4 regions of the Streptomyces sp. NPDC053750 genome follow, and region 1 is predicted to be linked to each of the others. Evidence: riboswitches for the same ligand, from Rfam matches in the RefSeq annotation. Region 1 holds a riboswitch; each other region holds the start of a gene.
The links. Region 1 has a riboswitch for cobalamin ahead of nrdI (class Ib ribonucleoside-diphosphate reductase assembly flavoprotein NrdI). Riboswitches for the same ligand answer to the same signal wherever they lie in the genome.
Positions count from the first base shown of each region.

Region 2: linked by a shared signal. The riboswitch ahead of ACIGO6_RS10820 (energy-coupling factor ABC transporter permease) and the one ahead of nrdI (class Ib ribonucleoside-diphosphate reductase assembly flavoprotein NrdI) in region 1 are both predicted to bind cobalamin.
Region 3: linked by a shared signal. The riboswitch ahead of ACIGO6_RS32775 (cobalamin biosynthesis protein) and the one ahead of nrdI (class Ib ribonucleoside-diphosphate reductase assembly flavoprotein NrdI) in region 1 are both predicted to bind cobalamin.
Region 4: linked by a shared signal. The riboswitch ahead of ACIGO6_RS07760 (ABC transporter substrate-binding protein) and the one ahead of nrdI (class Ib ribonucleoside-diphosphate reductase assembly flavoprotein NrdI) in region 1 are both predicted to bind cobalamin.

Region 1 is NZ_JBITXB010000002.1:164,871-170,609, forward strand. It holds gene ACIGO6_RS06140 (THUMP domain-containing protein) at 1-175, opposite strand, end outside; gene nrdF (class 1b ribonucleoside-diphosphate reductase subunit beta) at 203-1,225, opposite strand; gene nrdE (class 1b ribonucleoside-diphosphate reductase subunit alpha) at 1,260-3,428, opposite strand; gene nrdI (class Ib ribonucleoside-diphosphate reductase assembly flavoprotein NrdI) at 3,425-3,865, opposite strand; cobalamin riboswitch at 4,039-4,260, opposite strand; gene ACIGO6_RS06160 (hypothetical protein) at 4,325-4,651, opposite strand; gene metE (5-methyltetrahydropteroyltriglutamate--homocysteine S-methyltransferase) at 4,739-5,739, opposite strand, start outside.
Region 2 is NZ_JBITXB010000003.1:310,796-316,534, reverse strand. It holds gene ACIGO6_RS10835 (hypothetical protein) at 267-734, opposite strand; gene ACIGO6_RS10830 (chloride channel protein) at 1,030-2,571, shown strand; gene ACIGO6_RS10825 (potassium channel family protein) at 2,673-3,143, shown strand; cobalamin riboswitch at 3,236-3,423, shown strand; gene ACIGO6_RS10820 (energy-coupling factor ABC transporter permease) at 3,453-4,166, shown strand; gene ACIGO6_RS10815 (energy-coupling factor ABC transporter substrate-binding protein) at 4,163-4,501, shown strand; gene cbiQ (cobalt ECF transporter T component CbiQ) at 4,502-5,251, shown strand; gene ACIGO6_RS10805 (ATP-binding cassette domain-containing protein) at 5,248-5,739, shown strand, end outside.
Region 3 is NZ_JBITXB010000016.1:54,538-60,276, forward strand. It holds gene ACIGO6_RS32760 (class II aldolase/adducin family protein) at 907-1,593, opposite strand; gene ACIGO6_RS32765 (anion permease) at 1,818-3,068, shown strand; gene ACIGO6_RS32770 (hypothetical protein) at 3,086-3,307, shown strand; cobalamin riboswitch at 3,457-3,600, shown strand; gene ACIGO6_RS32775 (cobalamin biosynthesis protein) at 3,700-4,665, shown strand; gene ACIGO6_RS32780 (cobyric acid synthase) at 4,662-5,739, shown strand, end outside.
Region 4 is NZ_JBITXB010000002.1:503,239-508,977, reverse strand. It holds gene ACIGO6_RS07770 (ABC transporter ATP-binding protein) at 1-483, opposite strand, end outside; gene ACIGO6_RS07765 (FecCD family ABC transporter permease) at 480-1,520, opposite strand; gene ACIGO6_RS07760 (ABC transporter substrate-binding protein) at 1,517-2,599, opposite strand; cobalamin riboswitch at 2,662-2,848, opposite strand; gene ACIGO6_RS07755 (M56 family metallopeptidase) at 2,877-3,809, opposite strand; gene ACIGO6_RS07750 (BlaI/MecI/CopY family transcriptional regulator) at 3,816-4,202, opposite strand; gene ACIGO6_RS07745 (phytase) at 4,375-5,691, shown strand; gene ACIGO6_RS07740 (tetratricopeptide repeat protein) at 5,722-5,739, opposite strand, start outside.

The sequences.
Region 1 (5,739 bases):
CGTTCTGCGCGGTCTTGATCCACGTCGAACCGCCGATTCCGCGCAGTGCGAGCCGCAGGTTGTCGTGCAGCCGCTCGGTGAAGAGGTGGCGGTTGCGGCCCTTGAGGAAGATCTCGCCGTGCTTGAGCAGCACACACGAGCCCTGACGGTCGGGCGCGCCACGGGGAGCGGGCACACTGGGTGTGTCGGACACGGCAACCTCTCAGAAGTCCCAGTCGTCGTCGGCGGTGTCCTCCGCCTTGCCCATGACGTACGAGGAGCCGGACCCGGAGAAGAAGTCGTGGTTCTCGTCCGCGCCGGGCGAGAGCGCCGCGAGGATCTCCGGGTTCACCTCGGTCTCCTCCGCGTCGAAGCGGGCCGGGTAACCGAGGTTCATCAGGGCCTTGTTGGCGTTGTACCGGACGAAGACCGCCACGTCGTCCATGAGCCCGAGCGGCTCGTACAGCTCGCCGGAGTACTGGAGCTCCAGCTGGTACAGCTTCTCCAGCAGGTCGTACGTGAACGTCCGCATCTCCTCCTGCCCGGCGGCGTCGAGCTTCTCGAGACCGCGCTGGTACTTGTAGCCGGAGTAGTAGCCGTGCACGGCCTTGTCGCGCAGGATCAGCCGGATCATGTCGGCGGTGTTGGTGAGCAGGGCGTGGGTGGAGAAGTGCAGCGGGAGGTAGAAGCCCGCGTACAGCAGCAGCGAGGACAGGAGGGTGGAGGCGACCTTCCGCTTCAGCGGGTCGTCGCCGTAGTAGTACTCCAGGACCGTCTTGCAGCGCTGCTGGAGGACGTCGTTGTCCACGGCCCAGCGGTAGGCGTCGTCGATCTCCGGGGTCGTGGAGAGCGTCGAGAAGACCGAGGAGTAGCTGCGGGCGTGCACGGCCTGCATGAAGGCGATGTTGGTGTAGACGGCCTCCTCGTGCTCGGTGCGGGCGTCCTGGATCTGGACGATCTCGCCGACCGTGGCCTGCACGGTGTCGAGCATGGTCAGGCCGGTGAACACCCGCATCGTGAGCGTGCGCTCCTCGGCGGTGAGCTTCTGCTGCCAGTCCTTGAGGTCGTTGGACAGCGGGACCTTCTCGGGCAGCCAGAAGTTGGCGGTGAGCCGGTTCCAGACCTCCAGGTCCTTCTCGTCGGTGACGCGGTTCCAGTTGACCGGCCGGAGCCGGGCGGCCGGGTCGTGGCGGTAGGAGGGCGGCGTGACCGACAGCTCGGTCGGTGCAGGGGGAGTCGTGGTCATGGTGCGTGCTTCCAGAAGGTGGGGGAGGGCGGGGTCACAGGGTGCAGGACAGGCAGTTCTCGATCTCGGTGCCTTCGAGGGCCTCCTGGCGCAGCCGGATGTAGTAGAGGGTCTTGATGCCCTTGCGCCAGGCGTGGATCTGCGCTTTGTTCAGGTCGCGGGTGGTGGCGGTGTCCCGGAAGAAGAGGGTGCAGCTCAGGCCCTGGTCGACGTGCTGGGTGGCCGCCGCGTAGGTGTCGATGATCTTCTCGTAGCCGATCTCGTACGCGTCCTGGAAGTACTCCAGGTTGTCGTTGTCCATGTGCGGCGCCGGGTAGTAGACGCGGCCGAGCTTGCCCTCCTTGCGGATCTCCACCTTGGAGGCGATCGGGTGGATGGAGGCGGTCGAGTCGTTGATGTAGCTGATGGAGCCGGTGGGCGGTACGGCCTGGAGGTACTGGTTGTAGATGCCGTGCTCCCGCACGGACTCCTTCAGCTCGCGCCAGTCGGCCTGCGTGGGCAGGGCGATCCCCGCATCGGCGAACAGCTTCCGTACCCGCTCGGTGGCCGGCTCCCAGACCCGCTCGGTGTACTTGTCGAAGTACGAGCCGTCCGCGTACGCCGTGTTCTCGAAGCCGTCGAAGGCGGTGCCGCGCTCGATCGCGATCCGGTTCGACGCGCGCAGGGCGTGGAAGGCGACCGCGTAGAAGTACATGTCGGTGAAGTCGACGCCCTCCTCGCTGCCGTAGTGGATGCGCTGCGAGGCGAGGTAGCCGTGCAGGTTCATCTGGCCGAGGCCGATGGAGTGGGACAGGTCGTTGCCGTGCGCGACGGAGGGCACGGCGTCGATGTTCGACTGGTCGGAGACGGAGGTGAGTCCGCGCACCGCCGTCTCGACCGTCGCGCCGAGGTCGGGGGAGGCCATCGCGGCGGCGATGTTCAGTGAGCCGAGGTTGCAGGAGATGTCCCGGCCGACCGTCTCGTAGCCGAGCGAGACGTCGTAGGTGCTGGGGGTGTTGACCTGGAGGATCTCCGAGCACAGGTTGGACATGTTGATCCAGCCCGGGATCGGGTTGGCCCGGTTCACCGTGTCCTCGAACAGCAGGTACGGGTAGCCGGACTCGAACTGCAGCTCCGCGACGGTCTTGAAGAACTCGCGGGCACTGAGCGTGGTCTTGCGGATGCGCGGGTTGGCGACCATCTCGTCGTAGTGCTCGCTCACCGACAGGTCGGCCAGCGGCCTGCCGTACTCGCGCTCCACGTCGTAGGGCGAGAACAGGTGCATGTCCTCGCTGCGCTTGGCGAGCTCGAAGGTGATGTCCGGGACGACCACGCCCAGCGACAGGGTCTTGATGCGGATCTTCTCGTCCGCGTTCTCCCGCTTGGTGTCCAGGAACCGCATGATGTCCGGGTGGTGGGCGTGCAGGTACACCGCGCCCGCTCCCTGCCGCGCGCCGAGCTGGTTGGCGTAGGAGAAGGAGTCCTCGAGGAGCTTCATCACCGGGACGACACCGGAGGACTGGTTCTCGATCTTCTTGATCGGCGCCCCCTGCTCGCGCAGGTTCGTCAGCAGGAGCGCCACGCCGCCGCCGCGTTTGGAGAGCTGGAGCGCGGAGTTGATGCCGCGTCCGATGGACTCCAGGTTGTCCTCGACGCGCAGCAGGAAGCAGGAGACCAGTTCGCCGCGCTGGGCCTTGCCGGCGTTGAGGAAGGTCGGGGTGGCCGGCTGGAATCGGCCGGTCATCATCTCGTCGACGAGCCGCGAGGCGAGGGTTTCGTCGCCGGCACCCAGGAACAGGGCGGTGGCGACGACTCGGTCCTCGTAGCGCTCCAGGTATCGGGAACCGTCGAAGGTCTTGAGCGTGTACGACGTGTAGTACTTGAACGCCCCGAGGAAGGTGCGGAAGCGGTGCTCGTGCGCGTACGCCTGCCGGTAGAGGTCCTCCAGGAACTCCCAGCGGTAGCGCCGGATCGGGGCTTCCTCGTAGTAGTCGTTCGCGATCAGGTAGTCGATCTTCTCCTTGAGTGACCCGAACTCCACGGTGTTCGGGTTCACGTGCTGGAGGAAGTACTGCCGTACGGCTTCGCGGTCCTGGCCGAACTGGATGTTGCCGTCGCAGTCGTACATGTTCAGCATGGCGTTCAGCGCGTGGTAGTCCTTGCGCGTGCCGACCGACTCGCGCTGCGCCGCGGGGGCCGTGACCGCCGTGGTGAGGGTGCTCATGCCGCCTGCCGCTCCGTCGTCCGCCTGGTTGACGAGTGTCGTGTCCAAAATTCCTGCAGCCCTTCCCTCACGGCGCGGACGTCGCGGTCCGTGCCCAGCAGTTCGAATCGGTACAGCTCCGGGACCCGGCACTTCGCCGAGATCACCCGGCCGGCCAGGCAGTAGTCGGCGCCGAAGTTGGTGTTGCCGGAGGCGATGACTCCGCGCAGCAGCAGCCGGTTGGCCTCGACGTTGAGAAAGCGGATCACCTGCTTGGGCACCGCGCCCGCGCGTTCACCACCGCCGTAGGTCGGCGTGATCAGCACATACGGATCGGTCACCTGTGGCATGCCCTCGCGACGCGGGTGCAGGGGGATGCGCGTGGCCGGCAGGGCCAGCTTCTCCACGAAGCGCCTGGTGTTCTCCGAGACGCTGGAGAAATACACGAGACCGCTCATCGGCCGCCGTCTCCTCTCGTTCGTTCCCGTCCGTGCCCGAGGACCGGGAGGGGAGGAGCGGCGCGGGACGTGCGGCGGGACACCGGGTGGCGGAGTAAACCTATGCGCCTCGCCCGGGGCCGTGCGTCTGCCACCTGGCCCTCCCTCGGGGCCTCGGAGCGCGCACACCGCTGTCCGGCGTGCGCACCGGTGGCAGGTCTTCGGACTCGCGGGCGTGTCTCGTGCGTACGAGACCCCTACTGGCCGTCGCTTCCCGGGCCCGGCATCCGGACCCAGTGCCTGTGACGGCGGTCGTTCCCACTCACCGCTGCGGGGCAGTCCCGGTCTTTCACCGGGTTCCCTCTTGCGACGCCGAACACAGCAGTGCCCGGCGAACCACCAGCACCGCCAACACTACATCTAGAACCGGGTGGGTGTGCACACCCCAGATGTTGTGTCGTGATGAGGAATTAGGTATACCTAAGTTCGAGTACGGTCGGACGAGTGCCGACCTTTCGGAGCCCGCCCTGACCCGACGACGCCGCGTACGTGCCGGGCCCGTCGGCGCATCTCCGCGATCAGGGGCGACGAGGTCTCGCGTGACCCGTCCGTGTCTGCGGTGTCGAGTGCCTCGGCCACGGTGTCCAGGAACTCGCTCAGGTCGGTCAGGGTGTCGCGCAGCATGCGCAGCTTGGCGGTCTGGCTGCCGAGCTGTCTGCGCATGGCCAGCAGGCTTTCGAACTGCTTCTCGGGCACGGCGATCATGGGTTTGCCGTCCACGACGACCTGCCGCGGTTTGCCGGGCACTGAGGGTCCGCCTTCCTGCCTTGGTTGTGGCGGTGCTCTCGGAAGGGCCGGGGCGCCTGTGGCGTCCCGGCCCACTGCCTTCTCCGGTCAGGAGGCGGGCAGTTCGCTCCGGACGGTGCGGGCGGCGGCGACCAGGTTCTCCAGCGAGGCCCGGGTCTCGGGCCAGGCGCGGGTCTTCAAGCCGCAGTCGGGGTTGACCCACAGCCGCTCGGCCGGGATCGCCTTGAGGCCGGTGCGCAGCAGGTCAGCGGCCTCGTCGGCGCTCGGGACGCGCGGGGAGTGGATGTCGTAGACACCGGGTCCGGCCTCGCGAGGGTAGCCGTGGGCGGCGAGTTCCCGGGCTACCTGCATGTGGGAGCGGGCGGCCTCCAGGCTGATGACGTCGGCGTCGAGGTCGTCGATCGCCTGCACGATGTCGCCGAACTCGGCGTAGCACATGTGGGTGTGGATCTGGGTGTCCGGACGCACCCCGCTCGTGCTGAGCCGGAACGCCTCGGTCGCCCACGCCAGATAGGCATCCCGGTCGGCCGCCCGTAGCGGCAGGGTCTCGCGCAGCGCGGGCTCGTCCACCTGGATGACCGAGGTGCCGGCCGCCTCCAGGTCGTTCACCTCGTCGCGCAGAGCCAGGGCGACCTGGCGGGCGGTGTCGCCGAGGGGCTGGTCGTCCCGGACGAAGGACCAGGCCAGCATGGTGACCGGTCCGGTGAGCATGCCCTTGACGGGCCGGTCGCTGAGCGACTGGGCGTACGCGGTCCAGCGGACGGTCATCGGCTCGGGGCGGGAGATGTCGCCGGCCAGGATCGGCGGGCGGACGTACCGGGTGCCGTAGGACTGGACCCAGCCGTGCTGGGTGGCCAGGTAACCGGTGAGCTGTTCGGCGAAGTACTGGACCATGTCGTTGCGTTCGGGCTCGCCGTGCACCAGGACGTCGATGCCGGTCTTCTCCTGGAAGGAGATGACTTCCTGGATCTCTGCCTTGATGCGCTCCTCGTACCCGGCGGTGTCGATGCGCCCGGCACGCAGGTCGGCGCGGGCGGTGCGCAGTTCGCCGGTCTGCGGGAAGGAGCCGATGGTGGTCGTGGGCAGCA
Region 2 (5,739 bases), on a different contig from region 1:
GAGGGGCGGGGCGGAGGGCCTCGCCCTCAGCAGGCACGGGCAGGCCGCCGTCGGCGCGACGGCGGCACTGGCACGCTGCTACGGCCCCGCCGCGGGGCGAAGCGAAGGGCCTCGCCACCCACATGCACGGGCCGGCCACCGTCGACGCGGCGACGGTGGCGACGGCGCGGGGCTGCGGCGGCGTTGAGTGAGGGGCGGGGCGAAGCGAAGGCCCTCGCCCGGCGGCGGGCACCGGCCGTCGGCCCTCGTTGTGGGGCGGTCGGTGGTCAGGTGCGCTGGTCCGCCTGGCCCTGGCGGCTGGCCAGGGCCCAGATCACGAAGACGTCGATGGCCATCATGATCACGGACCAGACGGGCGAGTACGGCAGGAACAGGAACTGGGCGACGAGGCTCAGCGAGGCCAGGAAGATGCCCGCGAAGCGCGCCCAGGCCATGTCCTTGAGCAGGCCGTAGCCGGTGACGAGCACCAGGGCCCCCAGGATGACGTGGAGGACGCCCCAGCCGGTCAGGCTGAACTCGTAGACGTAGCTGCCGAGACGGGCGTACACGTCGTCCTCGGCGATGGCCGCGATGCCCTGGAGGACGGCGAGGGCGCCGTTGAGCAGCATCAGTACGCCCGCGAAGACGACACCGCCGGTCACCCAGCCGCCGGTACGGTCCGCCGACCGCGGGGGCCATGGTCCTTCGGCTCCGTGGGACGGGCGGCCGGGAGAAGATGCGGCGTGCTGGCTCATGAGCGGAGTCCTTTCAGCGTGTCCCCCGTGCGGGCCTGCGCCCAGCGGCGCCCCCGGGGCACCGACAGGTCACTCCGAGCCTGCGGGCCGCGGCGCCGCCCGGCCACGCGGGTCTGCCGAAAGGGTGAACGGGGGTCGGTGGCCCCTCCCGTGCCCTGCCCGGGACGGCGTCGTGCGCATGCGGCCCCTTCCTTGCTCGCGTTTACTGAGGCACACATGCGAACGGACACGAGCGAACGGGCACGACGGACCGCCGGACCGGGCGCCGAGGGGTGAGGCGGACGAAGGAGAACCCGTGACGACGCAGCCCGCGCCGGCGAACGCGGGGCCGGCCCGGGCCGAGCAGTCCCTGCGGCGCACCCTGCTCAGCCCCGGCTACCTGCGGCTGTTGCTGCTGTGCGTGCTGCTCGGCGTGCCCATCGCGCTGGCCTGCTTCTTCTTCGTCGGCCTTCAGCACGAGCTCGAGCACTGGCTGTGGACGTCACTGCCCGAGGCGGCCGGATACGACGCGCCGCCCTGGTGGTGGCCGCTGCCCGCGCTGGTGCTGGCCGGGCTGATCCTGGCACCGATCGTCACCCGGATGCCGGGCGCCGGGGGCCATCTGCCGGTGAACGGGCTGGGCGGCGCGCCCGTCGGCCCCCGTGCGCTGCCCGGCGCCGTCCTCGCCGCGCTGGCCACGCTGCCGCTCGGCGTGGTGCTGGGCCCCGAGGCCCCGCTGATGGCCGTCGGCAGCGGACTCGCCCTGCTGGCGGTGCGGCGGGCGGGCGCGGCCCGTGACCCGAGGGCGAGTGCGATCCTCGCGACCGCCGGCTCCACCGCCGCCATCTCCACCATCCTCGGCGGCCCGGTGGCGGCGGCGGTGCTGCTCATCGAGGGGGCGGGGCTCGCGGGGACGCAGCTGGTCGCGCTGCTGCTGCCCTGTCTGCTGGCCACCGCGACGGGCGCACTGGTCTTCACCGGCTTCGGGCAGTGGACCGGCCTGAAGATCGGCGCGCTCGCCCTGCACGACCTGCCGCCGGCCGTCAATCCGGACGCGGGCGACTTCCTGTGGGGCGTCCCCACGGCGGCGCTGATCGCGGTGCTGGTGGCGCTGGCCCGCGAGCTGGGCCACCGGACCGTCTCCTGGACGCGGCACCGCACGGCCGTCCGCACCGTCGCCTGTGCCACCGCGGTCGGCGTCTGCCTCGCCGCGTACGCGCTGATCACCGGCCGCTCCCCGGCCGAGGCCGCGCTGTCCGGCCAGGCCACCCTCGCCGAGCTCGCCGCGCATCCGCATGCCTGGTCCGTGGGCGCGCTGGTCGCGCTGGTCGCGTGCAAGGGGCTGGCCTGGGGCATCGCGCTGGGCAGTCTGCGCGGCGGCCCGATCTTCCCCGCCGTACTGCTGGGCGCGGCGACGGCCATGGCCTGCTCCGGCCTGCCCGGCTTCGGCCCGACCCCGGCCCTCGCCCTCGGCATCTCCGCCGCCGCGGCCGCGGTGACGGGCCTGCCGCTGGCCAGCTCGGTCCTGGCGGTGCTGTTGATGGGCGGTGACGCGTACGACCAGATGCCGCTGATCGTCATCGCGTCGGTCGTCGCCTTGATCGTCTCGCAGTTGGTACGGCGTGGGGAGCCGGGGCGGGGACCCGGACCGGGGCCCGGCTCAGGACCGGGGCCGGGGCCCGAACCGGGGCCGGGGCCGGGGCCCGAACCGGGGCCGGGGCCGGGGCCCGAACCGGGACCGGGGCCGAGGCCCGAACCGGGACCGGGGCCGAGGCCGGGGCCGGGCCAGAAACCGGAGCCGGGACCGAAACCCGGGCCGGCGGCGGCCGGAGGGCCGGCGGCGGAGACGGCACCGTGACGGAGCGTCGGGCCGCCCCCGGCCGAAAGGGCCGCACCCCACCGCGTGCCACCTGGCGCGCGGCCCGGCCCTGGCTCTGGCGGGCCGGTGCCGCCGTGGCCATGGTCGTGGCCTACTTCCTGCTCCCCCTCGACCACCTGGGCCCCGAGCGCCCCGTGCTGAGCTGGCTGCTGTTCACCGTGCTGCTGATCCTCGTGGCCGTGCTGCTGGTCCGCGAGGTCCGTGACGTCCTCGTCGAGCGGCCGGGCACCCGGCCCGGTCTGTTCATCGCGCTGCTGATCGTTCTGTGCATGCACGTCTTCGCCGCCGCCTACTACACCCTCGCCAAGCAGCCGGGCCAGTTCACCGGCCTGGGCACTCGCGTCGACGCTCTGTACTTCACCGTGGTCACGCTCGCCACCGTCGGCTACGGCGACATCACCCCGCGGGGAGAGGCGGCACGGGTCGTCACCATCCTGCAGATCCTCTACACCTTCGTGTTCCTCACCGCCGCGGCGACCGCGCTGAGCCGGCGGGTGCGCGACATGGTGGTCCGGCGGACGGAACGGGACCCACCTGAACAACGTGACTGACGGCTCTTTGCGCAGCCCCGAGGCCTGCGAGCCGGGCGGGCACGGAGTCCGGCCGGCGCGGAGGCCCGCTTGTCACCACCCCCGTGGGAGCACTACTGTCGCCACGCCTTGGTGAACGGGAAATCCGGTGTGATGCCGGTGCGGCCCTCGCCACTGTGAATCGGGAAGTCCGGCTCCGGCCCTCGCGGGCAGCCACTGGATCGCTTGCGATCCGGGAAGGCGGAGCACGGGCGTGTGGTACCCGTCAGCCAGGAGACCGGCCAAGGCGCGTCGTCCATCCACGAGGTGCTGGAGAGGGTCTGCTGAGCCATGCACATAGCCGAGGGCTTTCTGCCACCGGCGCACGCGATCGCCTGGGGTGTCGCGTCCGCGCCGTTCGTCGTCCACGGAGTACGGTCACTCACCCGTGAGGTCAGGGAGCACCCGGAGAGCACGTTGCTCCTCGGCGCCTCCGGGGCCTTCACGTTCGTGCTGTCGGCCCTGAAACTGCCGTCCGTCACCGGAAGTTGTTCGCACCCCACCGGCACCGGTCTGGGCGCCATCCTGTTCCGGCCGCCGGTCATGGCGGTGCTGGGCACCATCACCCTGCTCTTCCAGGCGCTGCTGCTCGCGCACGGCGGGCTCACCACGCTCGGTGCCAACGTCTTCTCGATGGCGATCGTCGGCCCCTGGGCCGGATACGCGGTCTACAGACTGCTGCGCCGCTACGACGTGCCGCTGATGGTCACGGTGTTCTGCGGGGCGTTCGTCGCCGACCTGTCCACCTACTGCGTCACCAGCGTGCAGCTGGCGCTGGCCTTCCCGGACCCGGGCAGCGGGTTCCTGGGCGCGCTCGGCAAGTTCGGGTCCATCTTCGCCGTCACACAGATCCCGCTCGCGGTGAGCGAGGGCCTGCTCACGGTGGTCGTGATGCGGCTGCTGGTGCAGTCCAGCAAGGGTGAACTGACCCGGCTGGGCGTGCTGTTGACGAAGACGGGGACCACGGGAGCCAAGGGGACCAAGGGACAGGCGGTGGCCCGATGAGTCGCAACGCGAAGATCAACGCCCTGCTGCTGCTCGCCGTGGCCGCGCTCGCGGTGCTGCCGCTGGTGCTGGGCCTCGGCGACCACAAGGAGGAGCCGTTCGCCGGTGCCGACGCCGAGGCGGAGACGGCGATCACCGAGATCGAGCCGGACTACGAGCCGTGGTTCTCCCCGCTGTACGAGCCGCCGTCCGGGGAGATCGAGTCGGCGCTGTTCGCCGTGCAGGCCGCGATCGGTGCGGGGGTGCTGGCGTACTACTTCGGGCTGCGCCGGGGCCGGCGACAGGGCGAGGCGCGGGCAGTGGAGGCGCTGCGGGACGCCCCCGCGGGGGACTGAGTGCTGCCGATCGACGCGGCGGCGCACAGCAGTCGGTGGCGCCGCCGCCATCCCGTGGACAAGGCCGTGCTCGGTCTCGGCCTGACCGTGCTGGCGATCTCCCTGCCGGCCTGGCCGGGCGCGGCGCTGGTGCTGGTCACCGCGCTCGCCGTACTGCTCGGTCCGGCGGGTGTGCCGGGACGCCGGCTGTGGCGGGCGTACCGGGTGCCGCTGGGCTTCTGCGTGACCGGGGCGCTGCCGCTGCTGGTGCAGGTCGGGGGTCCGGACGGGTTCCTGACGGCGGCGGACGGCGGCCCGGTGCGCGCCGGTGAGCTGCTGCTGCGCACCTCGGCGGCCTCCCTCGGGGTGCTGCTGTTCGCGTTCACCACGCCGATGTCCGACCTGCTGCCCCGTCTGGTGCGGGCCGGGGTGCCGGCGCCGGTGGTCGACGTGGCGCTGGTGACGTACCGCATGAGTTTCCTGCTGCTGGACTCGATGCGGCGGATCCGTGAGGCGCAGGCCGCGCGGCTGGGCCACACCACGCGGGCCGCAGCGTGGCGTTCGCTCGGCGGGCTGGGCGCCACGGCGTTCGTGCGGGCCTTCGACCGGGCGACGCGGCTCCAGTCGGGGCTCGCGGGGCGCGGCTACGACGGCACCCTGCGCGTCCTGGTCCCCGAGGCCCGCGTCTCCGTGCCCTTCACGGCGGCGAGCGTCGCGCTGCTGGCGGCGCTGGCCGCCCTCACTTTCGTACTGGAAAGGCCACTGTCGTGAGCGAGACGATCGAGACGACGGCGACGACCGCGTCGGTGCTGGTTGCCCTGCGCGGCGTGTCCTTCGGGTACGAGGAGGGCCCGGAGGTGCTCACCGGCCTGGACTTCGCGGTGCGCGAGGGGCGCGCGCTCGCGCTGCTGGGCCCCAACGGCAGTGGCAAGACCACGCTGATGCGGCTGCTCAGCGGCGGACTGCGGCCGCACGCCGGGACGTTGACGGTCGACGGGGCGCCGGTGACGTACGACCGCAAGGGACTGACCCGGCTGCGGACCACGGTGCAGCTGGTGGTGCAGGACCCGGACGACCAGCTCTTCGCCGCGTCCGTCGGCCAGGACGTGTCCTTCGGGCCGCTGAACCTCGGCCTGTCCGACGGGGAGGTCCGCTCCCGGGTCGACGAGGCGCTCGTCGCGCTGGACATCGCCGCGCTGGCCGACCGGCCCACGCATCTGCTGTCGTACGGGCAGCGCAAGCGGACCGCGATCGCCGGT
Region 3 (5,739 bases), on a different contig from region 1:
GTGACGAGGCCCCGCCGGGGGCACCCGACCGGACCGGGCGCCGTGGATCGGTCTCGCTGCCGGTACCCCGTGAACGGCCCGGCACGCTCCGCCGACCGCGGATTCCGCCGGACGGGCCGACGGTCGCGGCCCCGCACCGACGCCGGGTACGCAGCCGACGGACGTCCGGACCTCGCATCCCCGCCGGGTGCGCAGCCGACTGACGTCCCGACCCCGCTCCCCCGGCGCCCGCGTCCCGGAAGCCCGCCGGCCGTGGATTCCGCCGGAACGGCCGACGGTCGTACCCCCCACCGACGCCGGGTGCGCAGCCGACGGACGTCCGGATCTCGCACCCCCGGCGCCCGCGGCCACGTCCACCGGCCGGCCGGCGTGCGGTGGCAGGAGGTGGGTGGGCAGTGGTGGGCGTGGCTCCTGACGTCGGCACCCGTAGCTCGGGCCGCTGGCCGGGGGGAGTCGCCGGGGCCGGCGGGTCTGCGGAGGCTGACTGGGCTCCGTGCCGTGCGCCCGCCGGATCGCGGGTGACCGGGCCCCGGATTGACCACAGCCACACCGATCGCCCCGGCCACCGCGGGCATCCCGACTGCCCCGGCCACCCCAGCGACCCCGATCGCCCCGGCCACCCCAGCGACCCCGTTCGCCCCAGCGCCCCCCGGCCGCCCCGGCCACCCCAGTGAGCGCAGCGACCCCGGCGCCAGATCGTCCCAGCAGCCCTCGCAACCCCAGCAACCCCAGCAACCCCAGCAACCCCAGCAACCCCAGCAACAGCCAATCCCAGCAGCCCCAGCCGAGCGTGCAGGTGTTCGTCGGCCCGGGCGCCGCCCCGTGGCCCGCCCTCGTCGAGGCCCGCTGTCCGCGCGCCCCGCCGCAGCCGCCGGCGTCGGTGTCGGGGGCCGGGGCGGTCGTTCGTCAGGGCTGCTGGCCGTAGCCGCGGAGGCGTTCCGTCACCTCCGTCAACTGGGGCTTCGTCAGCAAGGACGGGGTGTGGCCCGGTACCGAGGAGGCCGTCAGCCAGAGGCGGCACATCCACTCGAGCTGGGCGGTGCGGTCGAAGGCCTGGTCCAGGGAGGCGCCGTAGGTGATCGTGCCGTGGTTCTGGAGGAGGCAGCCGGTCCGGTCGGCGAGGGCGGCGAGCATGTTGCGGGCCAGTTCGTCGGTGCCGTAGGCCGCGTACGGGGCGACCCGGACGGGGCCGCCGAGCGCGGCGGCCATGTAGTGCACCAACGGGAGCTCGGGGACGAGGATCGAGACCGCCGTCGCGTGCACGGCGTGCGTGTGCACGACGGCCCGCGCGTCGCCGTCGGCGCGGTACACGGCGAGGTGCATGGGCAGCTCGCTGGTGGGGACCAGCGTGCCGAGGACCTGGCGGCCGTCGAGGTCGACGCCGGTGATGTCGTCAAGGGCCAGACGGTCGTACGGGACCCCCGAAGGAGTGACCAGGACCGTGTCGTCGACGCGCACCGAGACGTTGCCCGAGGTGCCCACGACCAGCCCGTCCGCCACCGTCCGCCGAGCCGTCGCGACGAGTGCCTCCCAGGCCGCCTCCCTGGCCCGCTCCCCGTCCGCGCCTACCCCTCCGACCCGCGAATACGTCACAGTCACCGCCTCCTCCCGCGCATCCTGCGCCCCTGTCGTTAACGCCGCCGACCGGCCTCGCGGCGATCCTGCCAGGCACGTCTCCGGAGAGCATCGGGCCGGGTACGCAGAGGGAGGTGGCGCCACCGCTTCCGGTCACCGTGAGGCCCAGCTCAGTTCATCTTCCGTTCACCCTGGTTACCTACGTTCAACAAGCCAATGACCTCGAACGATTGCCTGGGTAAATGGAAAGCTTCTCGCTGATCCTCGCGATTGTGGTGGTAACCGCACTCGCGTTCGATTTCACGAACGGTTTCCACGACACCGCGAACGCGATGGCAACGACCATTTCGACCGGTGCACTCAAGCCCAAGGTGGCGGTGGCCATGTCCGCCGTCCTCAACCTTGTGGGCGCCTTTCTCTCGGTGGAGGTCGCCAACACGATCTCCAAGGGTCTCGTCGACGAGACCGGCATCCGTCCCGAGGTCATCTTCGCCGCCCTGGTCGGCGCGATCCTCTGGAATCTGCTGACGTGGCTGGTCGGACTGCCGTCCAGCTCCTCGCACGCCCTCATGGGCGGTCTGATCGGTGCCGCCGTCGCCTCGGCCGGCGTCGGCGCGGTCCACGGCGACGTGCTCGTCACCAAGGTGCTCCTGCCGGCGATCGCCGCCCCGATCGTCGCGGGCGTCGCGGCGATGCTGGGCTCCCGGCTGACGTACCGGCTCGGCCGCAAGGCCGACGGCAAGGCCGCCGCGAAGGGCTACCGCGCCGGGCAGATCGCCTCCGCCGGCCTGGTCTCGCTGGCCCACGGCACCAACGACGCCCAGAAGACGATGGGCATCATCACCCTCGCCCTGGTCGCCGGCGGCGCCCTCGCCCCCGACTCCGACCCGCCCATGTGGGTCATCCTGTCCGCGGGCGTCGCCATCGCGCTCGGCACCTACCTCGGCGGCTGGCGCATCATCCGCACCATGGGCAAGGGCCTGACCGACCTCCAGCCGCAGCAGGGCTTCGCCGCCCAGACCAGCGCCGCCACGGTCATCCTGGCCTCCTCCCACCTCGGCTTCTCCCTCTCCACCACGCACTCGGTCTCCGGCGCCGTGATGGGCGCGGGCCTCGGCCGCAAGGGCGGTGTGGTCCGCTGGTCCACGGCCACCCGGATGTTCGTCGCCTGGGGTCTGACCCTGCCGGCCGCGGCCCTGGTCGCCGCGCTCGCCGAGTGGGTCTGCGGCTTCGGCGACTGGGGCACGGCGCTCGTCGCGGGCTTCCTGGTCGTCTCCAGCGCCGCCATCTGGAAGATCTCCCGCCGCGAGGTCGTCGACCACACCAACGTCGTCGACGTCGACGAGCCCGAGCCGGCCGGCGTGGTCACCACGGCCATGGCCGCCGTGTCCCCGCCCCCGACGGGCACGACCGAGGAGCCGGCGGCCACCGTCCCGGCCCCGGCGCACGAAACCAAGGCCGCGGCCGCCCCGTCGCCCGCCACCACCGTCTGAGCCGGAAGAGAACCTCCATGAGCATCGACTGGGCAGCCCTCGGCTCCGTCTTCGGGGTCAGCCTCGTGGTCACCGTGGCCCTGGTGGGCCTGTTCACCCTCGGCATCGCCGGCCTCTCCCGCCAGGAGCGGGCCGCCGCCGAGGGAGGCTCCGCGGGCCTCGCGGTCACCGGCGCGTACGCGTGCTTCGCGGCCTGCGCGGCGGCGGTGGCGTACGGCATCTACCTGATCGTCGCCTGACCCTCGACGGACTCACCGCACACGCCGACGAGGCGGGGCGCGGGACGGACTGCAACCGTCCCGCGCCCCGCCTCTTTCCGTGCCGGCGCACACCGCCCGCGTGTGGGCCTTCGCACACTCCCCCGTCGCAGGTCAACGCCAGGTTGACGGGTGTTCGCGGGCCGTGGTGGACTTCCGGAGCCATCTACGGCGGCAGGAGAGGAAGCCCGGTGCGAATCCGGCGCGGTCCCGCCACTGTGACCGGGGAGCAGATCCCCGGGAGCCAGGAACTCTCACCGCCGGTCTCTTCGAACCAGGGCGTGGACACCCTGAGTGAGGACGCAACGCGATGCTCGGCTGCCGATCGACGTTCAGTACCAGGTACCTGCCTGACCGTGTGACCGGCTGAGCCCGTGCCTGCCGAACGCGTCTTCGCGTACGGCGCCGCCGCCGGCCTCCTCGGTGACCTCCTCCTCGGTGATCCACGCCGTGGACACCCGGTCGCCGCGTTCGGTCGTGCCGCGGGTGCCGTGGAACGGGTGCTGTGGCGTGACCACCGGGGCTGGGGCGCGCTGCACACCGCCGTGTGCGCCGGTGGCGCCGCCACCCTCGGGCTGGCCGCCTCCCGTGCCGTACGCCGCTCCCCCGTCGCCTCCGTCGCCCTGACCGGCGCCGCCACCTGGGCGGTCGTCGGCGGGACCTCGCTCGCCCGGGAGGCGCGCGCCGTCGGGCGGGCCCTGGAGTCCGGGGACGTCGAGGCGGCCCGGGCCCGGCTGCCCCACCTGTGCGGGCGCGACCCGCAGGCCCTGGACGCCGACGGGATCGCCCGCGCGGTCGTGGAGTCCGTCGCCGAGAACACCTCGGACGCGGTGGTGGGCGCGCTGGTGTGGGGCGCCGTGGGCGGAGTGCCCGGGCTGCTCGGCTTCCGGGCCGTGAACACCCTGGACGCCATGGTCGGCCACAAGTCCCCCCGGTACCGGCGGTACGGCTGGGCCTCGGCCCGGCTCGACGACCTGGCCGGCTGGCCGGGGGCCCGGCTGACCGCCGTACTGGCCACGGTGGCCGGCGGCGACCCGCGGGGCGCCGTACGGGCCTGGCGCGCGGACGCCGCCCAGCACCCCAGTCCCAATGCCGGGCCCGTCGAGGCGTCGTTCGCGGGCGCCCTGGGCGTGCGGCTCGGCGGGACGCTCTCCTACGGCGGGCGGGTCGAACACCGGCCCGTCCTCAACGGGGCGGCGGGGCGCGCCGTCCGCGCCGGTAGCGGCGACATCGACCGGGCCGTGCGGCTCTCCCGGCGCGTGGGCTGGCTGGCGCTGGGCGTGTGCGCGGGCGCGCGGCTGCTCGGCCGCCGGGTTCTCACGAAGGGACGTACGTCATGAGCGGTGGCCTCCTCGTCGCCGGCACCACCTCCGACGCCGGCAAGAGCGTCGTCACCGCCGGGATCTGCCGCTGGCTGGTGCGGCAGGGCGTGAAGGTCGCGCCCTTCAAGGCGCAGAACATGTCCCTCAATTCGTTCGTGACCCGCGAGGGCGCCGAGATCGGGCGGGCGCAGGCCATGCAGGCCCAGGCGTGCCGGGTGGAGCCGACCGCGCAGATGAACCCGGTGCTGCTCAAGCCGGGCGGCGAGCGCAGCAGCCAGGTCGTGCTGCTCGGCAAGCCGGTCGGCGAGATGAGCGCCCGCGGCTACCACGGCGGACGGCAGCAGCAGTTGCTCGGCACCGTGCTGGACTGTCTGGCCGAACTGCGGGGCACGTATGACGCGGTGATCTGCGAGGGGGCGGGCAGTCCGGCCGAGATCAACCTGCGCCGGACCGACATCGTGAACATGGGGATCGCCCGGGGCGCCGGGCTGCCCGTGCTGGTGGTCGGCGACATCGACCGGGGCGGGGTCTTCGCCTCGTTCTTCGGGACGGTGGCGCTGCTCGCGCCCGAGGACCAGGCGCTGGTGGCCGGGTTCCTCGTCAACAAGTTCCGCGGTGACGTGTCGCTGCTGGAGCCGGGTCTTGAGATGCTGCACGGGCTCACCGGGCGGCACACGTACGGTGTCCTGCCCTTCCGGCACGGGCTCGGCATCGACGAGGAGGACGGGCTGCGGGTCTCTCTGCGCGGGACCGTGCGGGAGTCCGTCGTCGCGCCGCCGGTCGGCGAGGACGTGCTGCGGGTCGCCGTCTGCGCGATCCCGCTGATGTCCAACTTCACGGACGTGGACGCGCTGGCCGCCGAACCGGGTGTCGTGGTGCGGTTCGTGGACCGGCCGGAGGAGCTGGCCGACGCCGACCTCGTGATCGTGCCGGGGACGCGGGGCACGGTCCGGGCGCTTCAGTGGTTGCGGGAGCGGGGGCTCGCGGACGCGATCGCACGCAGGGTGGCCGAGCGGCGGCCCGTGCTCGGCATCTGCGGCGGTTTCCAGCTGCTCGGCGAGCACATCGAGGACGAGGTCGAATCGCGCGCCG
Region 4 (5,739 bases), 340 kb from region 1:
CAGGAGTTCGCGCGGCTGCTGGGCGAGGGCGCGGGCGATCTGGACGCGTTGCCGTTCGCCGCCGGAGAGGGTGTGCCAGAGCCGGTCGGCCTGCCCGGTCAGACCGGTGCGCTCCAGGGCGTCCGTGACCGCCTCCTCGTCGGCCGCCGAGGCCGGGACCCAGGCGCGGCGGTGCGGGATCCGGCCGAGCCGGACCACGTCCCGCACGGTCAGCTCGACCTGGGTGTCCGCCTGCTGCTCGACCACGGCCACCCGCCGGGCGACGTCCCGGCGGCCCACCCGGTCCAGCGGGCGGCCGTCGAGGGTGACGACGCCGCCGGCCGGGGCGAGGACGCCGGAGAGCAGCCGCAGCAGGGTGGACTTGCCCGAGCCGTTGGGGCCGAGCAGACCGGTCGTCGCGCCGGCCCGGGGGCTCAGGCTGACGCCGTCCAGGATCAGCCGCCCGCCGGCGGCGCGGGAGACCCGCTCGGCGCTCAGCGTCACCGTGCCCTCCGGGTGCGATGGAGTACGAGCACGAAGACGGGCACACCGATCAGCGAGGTCACCACGCCCACCGGGACCTCCTGGGGTTCGAGGACGGTACGGGCCAGGGTGTCGACCCAGACCAGGAACACCGCACCGGCGAGCGCGCAGACCGGCAACATCCGGGCGTGGCCGGGGCCGGTCAGCGCCCGTACGGCGTGCGGCAGTACCAGGCCGACGAAGCCGATGGCGCCGGCCGAGGCGACCAGGGCCGCGGTGAGCAGTGCGGTGGCGCACAGCAGCACCAGCCGGGTGCGGGCGACGTGGACGCCGAGCGTGGCCGCGGCGTCCTGGCCGAAGGCGAAGGCGTCCAGCGTCCGGGCGTACCCGAGGCACACGGCCAGGACCGGCAGCAGGACCGCGGTGCCGGTCCATACATCCGTCCAGTCCGCGCCGCCGAGCGAGCCGAGCAGCCAGAACAGCACGCCGCGGGTGGTCTCGGCGTCGGCCGCGGTCATCACCACGAAGGAGGTGAGCGCCGAGAACAGCTGCATCGCCGCCACGCCCGCGAGCACCACACGGTCCGTGGAGCCGCCCAGGCTGTGGCTCAGCAGCATCACCAGCGCGAACGAGCACACCGCCCCGAGGAAGGCGCCGCCCGAGACGGACAGCGCGCCACCGCCCACGCCGAGGACGACGACCAGGACGGCCCCGGTCGAGGCGCCGGAGGAGACGCCCAAAACGAAGGGGTCGGCGAGCGGGTTGCGCAGCAGGGACTGGAGTACGGCCCCGCACACGGCGAGTCCGGCGCCGCACACCGCGGCGAGGAGGGTGCGGGGCAGCCGCAGATCCCAGACGATGCCGTCGCGGATCGGCGTGACGTCCGCGGCGCCGGGGCTGCCGCCGAGGTGGGCGACGACCACGGACCACACCTCCGTGACGCCGACGTCCGCCGGGCCGATGGTGACGGCGACGGCCACGGAGGCGCACAGGGCGGCGATCCCGGCGGCCGTCCACACGGGGTACCGGCGGCCGGTCGGGCGTAGGGCGGAGGTCACTTGGTGAGCCCGTGGGAGCGCAGCGCCGCCGCCAGCTTCTCCACGCCCTCGACGGTGCGGACGGTGGGGTTCATGGCCTGTCCGCTGAGCAGCACGTACCGCTTCTTCCGGACGGCGGTCATGTTCCTGGTGACGGGGTGGGACTCCAGGAACTCGATCTTCTTCGCTGCCGTTTCGGCGGTCTGGGACCTGCGGGTGAGGTCGCCGAGGACCAGGACGTCGGGGTCGCGGTCGGCGACGGTCTCCCAGCCGATCTGCGGCCATTCCTCGCGGGTGTCGTCCATGACGTTCTTCGCGCCGACCGCGCGGGTCATGATGCCGGGGGCGCCGCAGCAGCCCGCCAGGTAGGGCGAGGTGGAGTTGGCGAACCAGTACATGACGGTGACGCCGGAGGCGTCGATGCCCGCGGTCGCCCTGTCGACGCGGGCCCTGAGGTCGGCGACCAGCCTCTCGCCGCGCTCCTCGACGTCGAAGACCCGGGCGAGGTCGCGGACTTCGCCGTACACGGTCTCCATGGTCAGTGGCTCGCTGCGGCTGCCGTCGCCGTCGCCGCTGTTGTCCTTGCCGACGCAGTCGGACGGGGACAGGTAGGCCGGCACGCCCAGTTCGGTGAACTGCTCGCGGGTGGCGACGCCGCCGGTGCCGAGGGTGGAGGCGAAGGAGGCGGCGACGAAGTCGGGTTCGGCGTCCAGGACCGTCTCGAAGGACGGCATGTCGTCGGCGAGCCGGGGCACACCGGCGTTCGCCTTCTCCAGGCCCTTCATGACCGGGTCGGTCCAGGTGGCGGTGCCCGCCAGGCGGTCGGCGAGGCCGAGTGAGAGCAGGATCTCCGTGGTGCCCTGGTTGAGGGAGACCGCCCGCCGGGGCGGCGCGGTGATCTTCACCTCCTGCCCGCAGTCGGTGACGGTGCGTGGATAGCCGGCGGCCCCGGCCGCCGCGGCGGAGTCGGTGGCGGGCGCTCCGGAGCCGCAGGCGGACGCCAGCAGGGCGCCGGACAGCAACAGGACGGGACCACGGAGCGAACGGCGGGAACGGGGGAAGCGGGCGATGCGGCGGGAGCCGACGGGGCGTGCGGGCAAGGAAGATCCTCTGGCGTCGAGGGCTCATGCGCGAAGCCCGTTCGTACGGTGCGGCCCGCGCCGTACCGCGCGCGGGTGCCAGCAGGTCTTCGGACTCGGGATCGACCGGTCGGGACGCCTTCCCGGACGGCGTGTGCCGCCCAGTGGCCCGTGTCCCGCCCGTCCCCCTCACCGCTGCGCGTCAGCTCCGGATTCTCACCGGATTCCCTGACCCACCAGGTGGGTTCGACTGGCTCCCGCAAGCTACCACAGGGTCACCTGCCGTTGATCAGGTCGGTCACAGGGGCGTCGCGGCGCGGAGGATGAGGAACATGGTGACGGCGGCGTTCGCGGACGACATCGCGGAGACGGCGGTTCCGGCGGCCGCCGCCCATGCCGCGAGGCCCACCGAGGTGAACACCGAGGGCCAGGTGCGGACCGTCGGCGCGGGGCCCAGCAGGGCGGCCACCCGGCGCGGCACCGGGCCGGGCGCCGCGAGGCCGGCGAGGGTGGCGACCGGAGTGCCCCGGGAGACGAGGGCCGCCTTGCCGATCGCGGTCGCCACCGCACGGCGGTCTCCGACGGTCCGCGCGGCGGCCTCGTCCGCCCACCGCTCCGCCGTATAGGCCACGGCGCTCCGCAGGGGCCGCAGGAACGGGTTGGCCAGCGCGGCGAGCCGGACGGCGAGCAGGAAGCGGTGGTGCCGGGCGGCGAGATGGGCCCGCTCGTGGGCGAACAGCGCGCGCCGCTCGGCCGGTTCGAGGCAGTCGAGCAGGGCCGTGCTCACCACCACACGGTCCCGGCGTCCGCCGGGCAGCGCGTACGCGTACGGCACGTCGTCCGGAAGCACGGCCACGCCGGTGCCCGGCAGTCCGGCCAGCGCGCGGTGGGCACGGCGGCGCACCCGGCCGTGCCGCCACAGGGCCCGCGCCGAGGCCACCACCACGGCGCACAGTGCGGGGATCGCGGCCTTGCCGACGACCTCGTCGTACGGCACCGCCGCCCGGACCTCGGGGTCCGACCAGCCGTCGGGCAGGGGGTTGCCCGGCAGCTGAGCGGTGCCCACCACCATCACCAGGGCCAGGCACACCGTGCTGCACAGGGCCATCACCGCGGCGACGGCGGTGAGCAGCCTGGTCGCGGTCCGCGGGTGCAGATGCTGTTCGGCCAGCCGGGCGATCGGCCATGCCGTCAGCGGCAGGACCAGGGGCAGGAAGACGAAGACCCCCATGAGGCGTCAGTCTTCCCCCGCGTCACGCGCGTGCCCCAGCAGTTCGCGCAGCAGCCGCTCGTCGTCCGGCTCGAGGCCGGTGACGAAGCTGGCCAGCACCGCTTCCCGGTCGCTCTCGGCGTCCAGGACCTTGCGCATCTTGCGCGCGGCCAGGCCCGCCTGGTCCGAGGCGGGTGTCCAGGCGAAGGACCGGCCCGCGCGCTCGCGGGCGACCGCGCCCTTCTCCAGCAGCCGGGTGAGGATCGTGATCACCGTGGTGTAGGCGAGGTCGCCGCCCAGGCGCTCCTGCACCCAGCCGGCCGTCGCGGGGCCGTCCGCCTCGCGCAGCGCCGACAGCACCAGCGCCTCCAGCTCGCCCTGCCCCCGCCGCCGCGGACGCCGGTGGTCCGTCACGGCCCGCCTCCTTCCGCCGCTGTGCGTGTGGTGAGGTCACATCGTATAGAAGCCCGCGTGTTCCCCCGCCGGACGCTCTGCCTTCACCACCGGGACCCCGCGGCGACCCGCTCCACCACCAAGATCGCCCGGTGAACCCTGTTGTCATGTTTCCGACTTGAGGAGTACCGGAGTGACCAGACACCACCTCAGTCTGCCGGTCGCCTGCGCCCTCGCCGCGGCCGTCGCGCTGCTCCCGTCGGCGCCGGCCGCGGCCGGCGCCGACGACGCGCTGCCGACCGTCCAGCCACGGTCCGAGACGGCCACCCTGTACGACGACGAGGCCGGCGGCAACGCCGACGCGGACGACCCCGCGATCTGGCGCAACCCGGCCGACCCCGACCGCAGCCTCGTCGTCGCCACCGCCAAGGAGGGCGGGCTGCGCGTCTACGACCTCGACGCACAGCTCGTGCAGTCGGTCTCCGCTCCCCCCGGGCCCGGCCCCGACGACGCACCCGGCCGCTTCAACAACGTCGACCTCGTGCACGGCATGAAGCTGACCACCGGCCGCGCCGACCTCGCGGTCACCACCGACCGCGGCAACGACCGGCTGCGTGTCTACCGCGTCGACCCGGCCGACCCGGACCGGCCCCTCGAGGACGTCACCGATCCGGCCGCCGCGCCGGTCTTCTCCGCCGACCAGGCCGAGATCAACGAGGAGCGCACCGCGTACGGCCTGGCCACCTGGACCGACCGGACGACCGGCCGCTCGTACGCCCTGGTCAGCCGGCGCGAGCGCACCAGGCTCGCCCTCCTGGAACTGACCCCGACCGCCTCCGGGCACGTCGGCTACCGCCAGGTCCGCACCCTGGACCTGCCCGCGTCCTTCCGGCTGCCGAACGGCACCGACTGGTCCCCCTGCGCGGAGCCCGGCGAGCTGCCCCAGGTCGAGGGCATGGTCGTCGACCCGGCGAACGGCACGCTCTACGCCGGCCAGGAGGACGTCGGCGTCTGGCGCCTGCGCGCCGACCTGACCGGCACGCCCCGGCTCGTCGACAAGGTCCGGGAGTACGGGGTCCCGGCCACCTACGACGAGGCCACCGACGAGTGCGTCGCCGGTGCCGACCCCGGATACGGCGGCACCCGGCTGTCCGCCGACGTCGAGGGTCTGACGCTCCTCGAGGAGTCGGACGGGGACGGCCACCTGCTGGCCTCCAGCCAGGGCGACAACACCTTCGTCGCCTACGACCGCGAGATCGGCGACCGCAACGAGTACGAGGGCGGGTTCCGCGTCACGGCCGCCTCGTCCGGCGCGGGAGCCGCGGGCGGCCCCGACGGCTCCGAGGAGTGCGACGGTGCCGCGGTGCTCAACCAGCCGCTGGGCAGCCGCTACCCCGACGGCCTGCTCGTCGTGCAGGACGGCCACGACGCGCCCGGTGACGGCGACCGGGCCGCCACCAACTTCAAGTTCGTCGACCTGGGTGACGTCAAGGACGCGCTCGACGACTGACGTCCGTCGGCACCGGGCCGGTTCACCGGTTCAGCGGTCCGTGGCGCA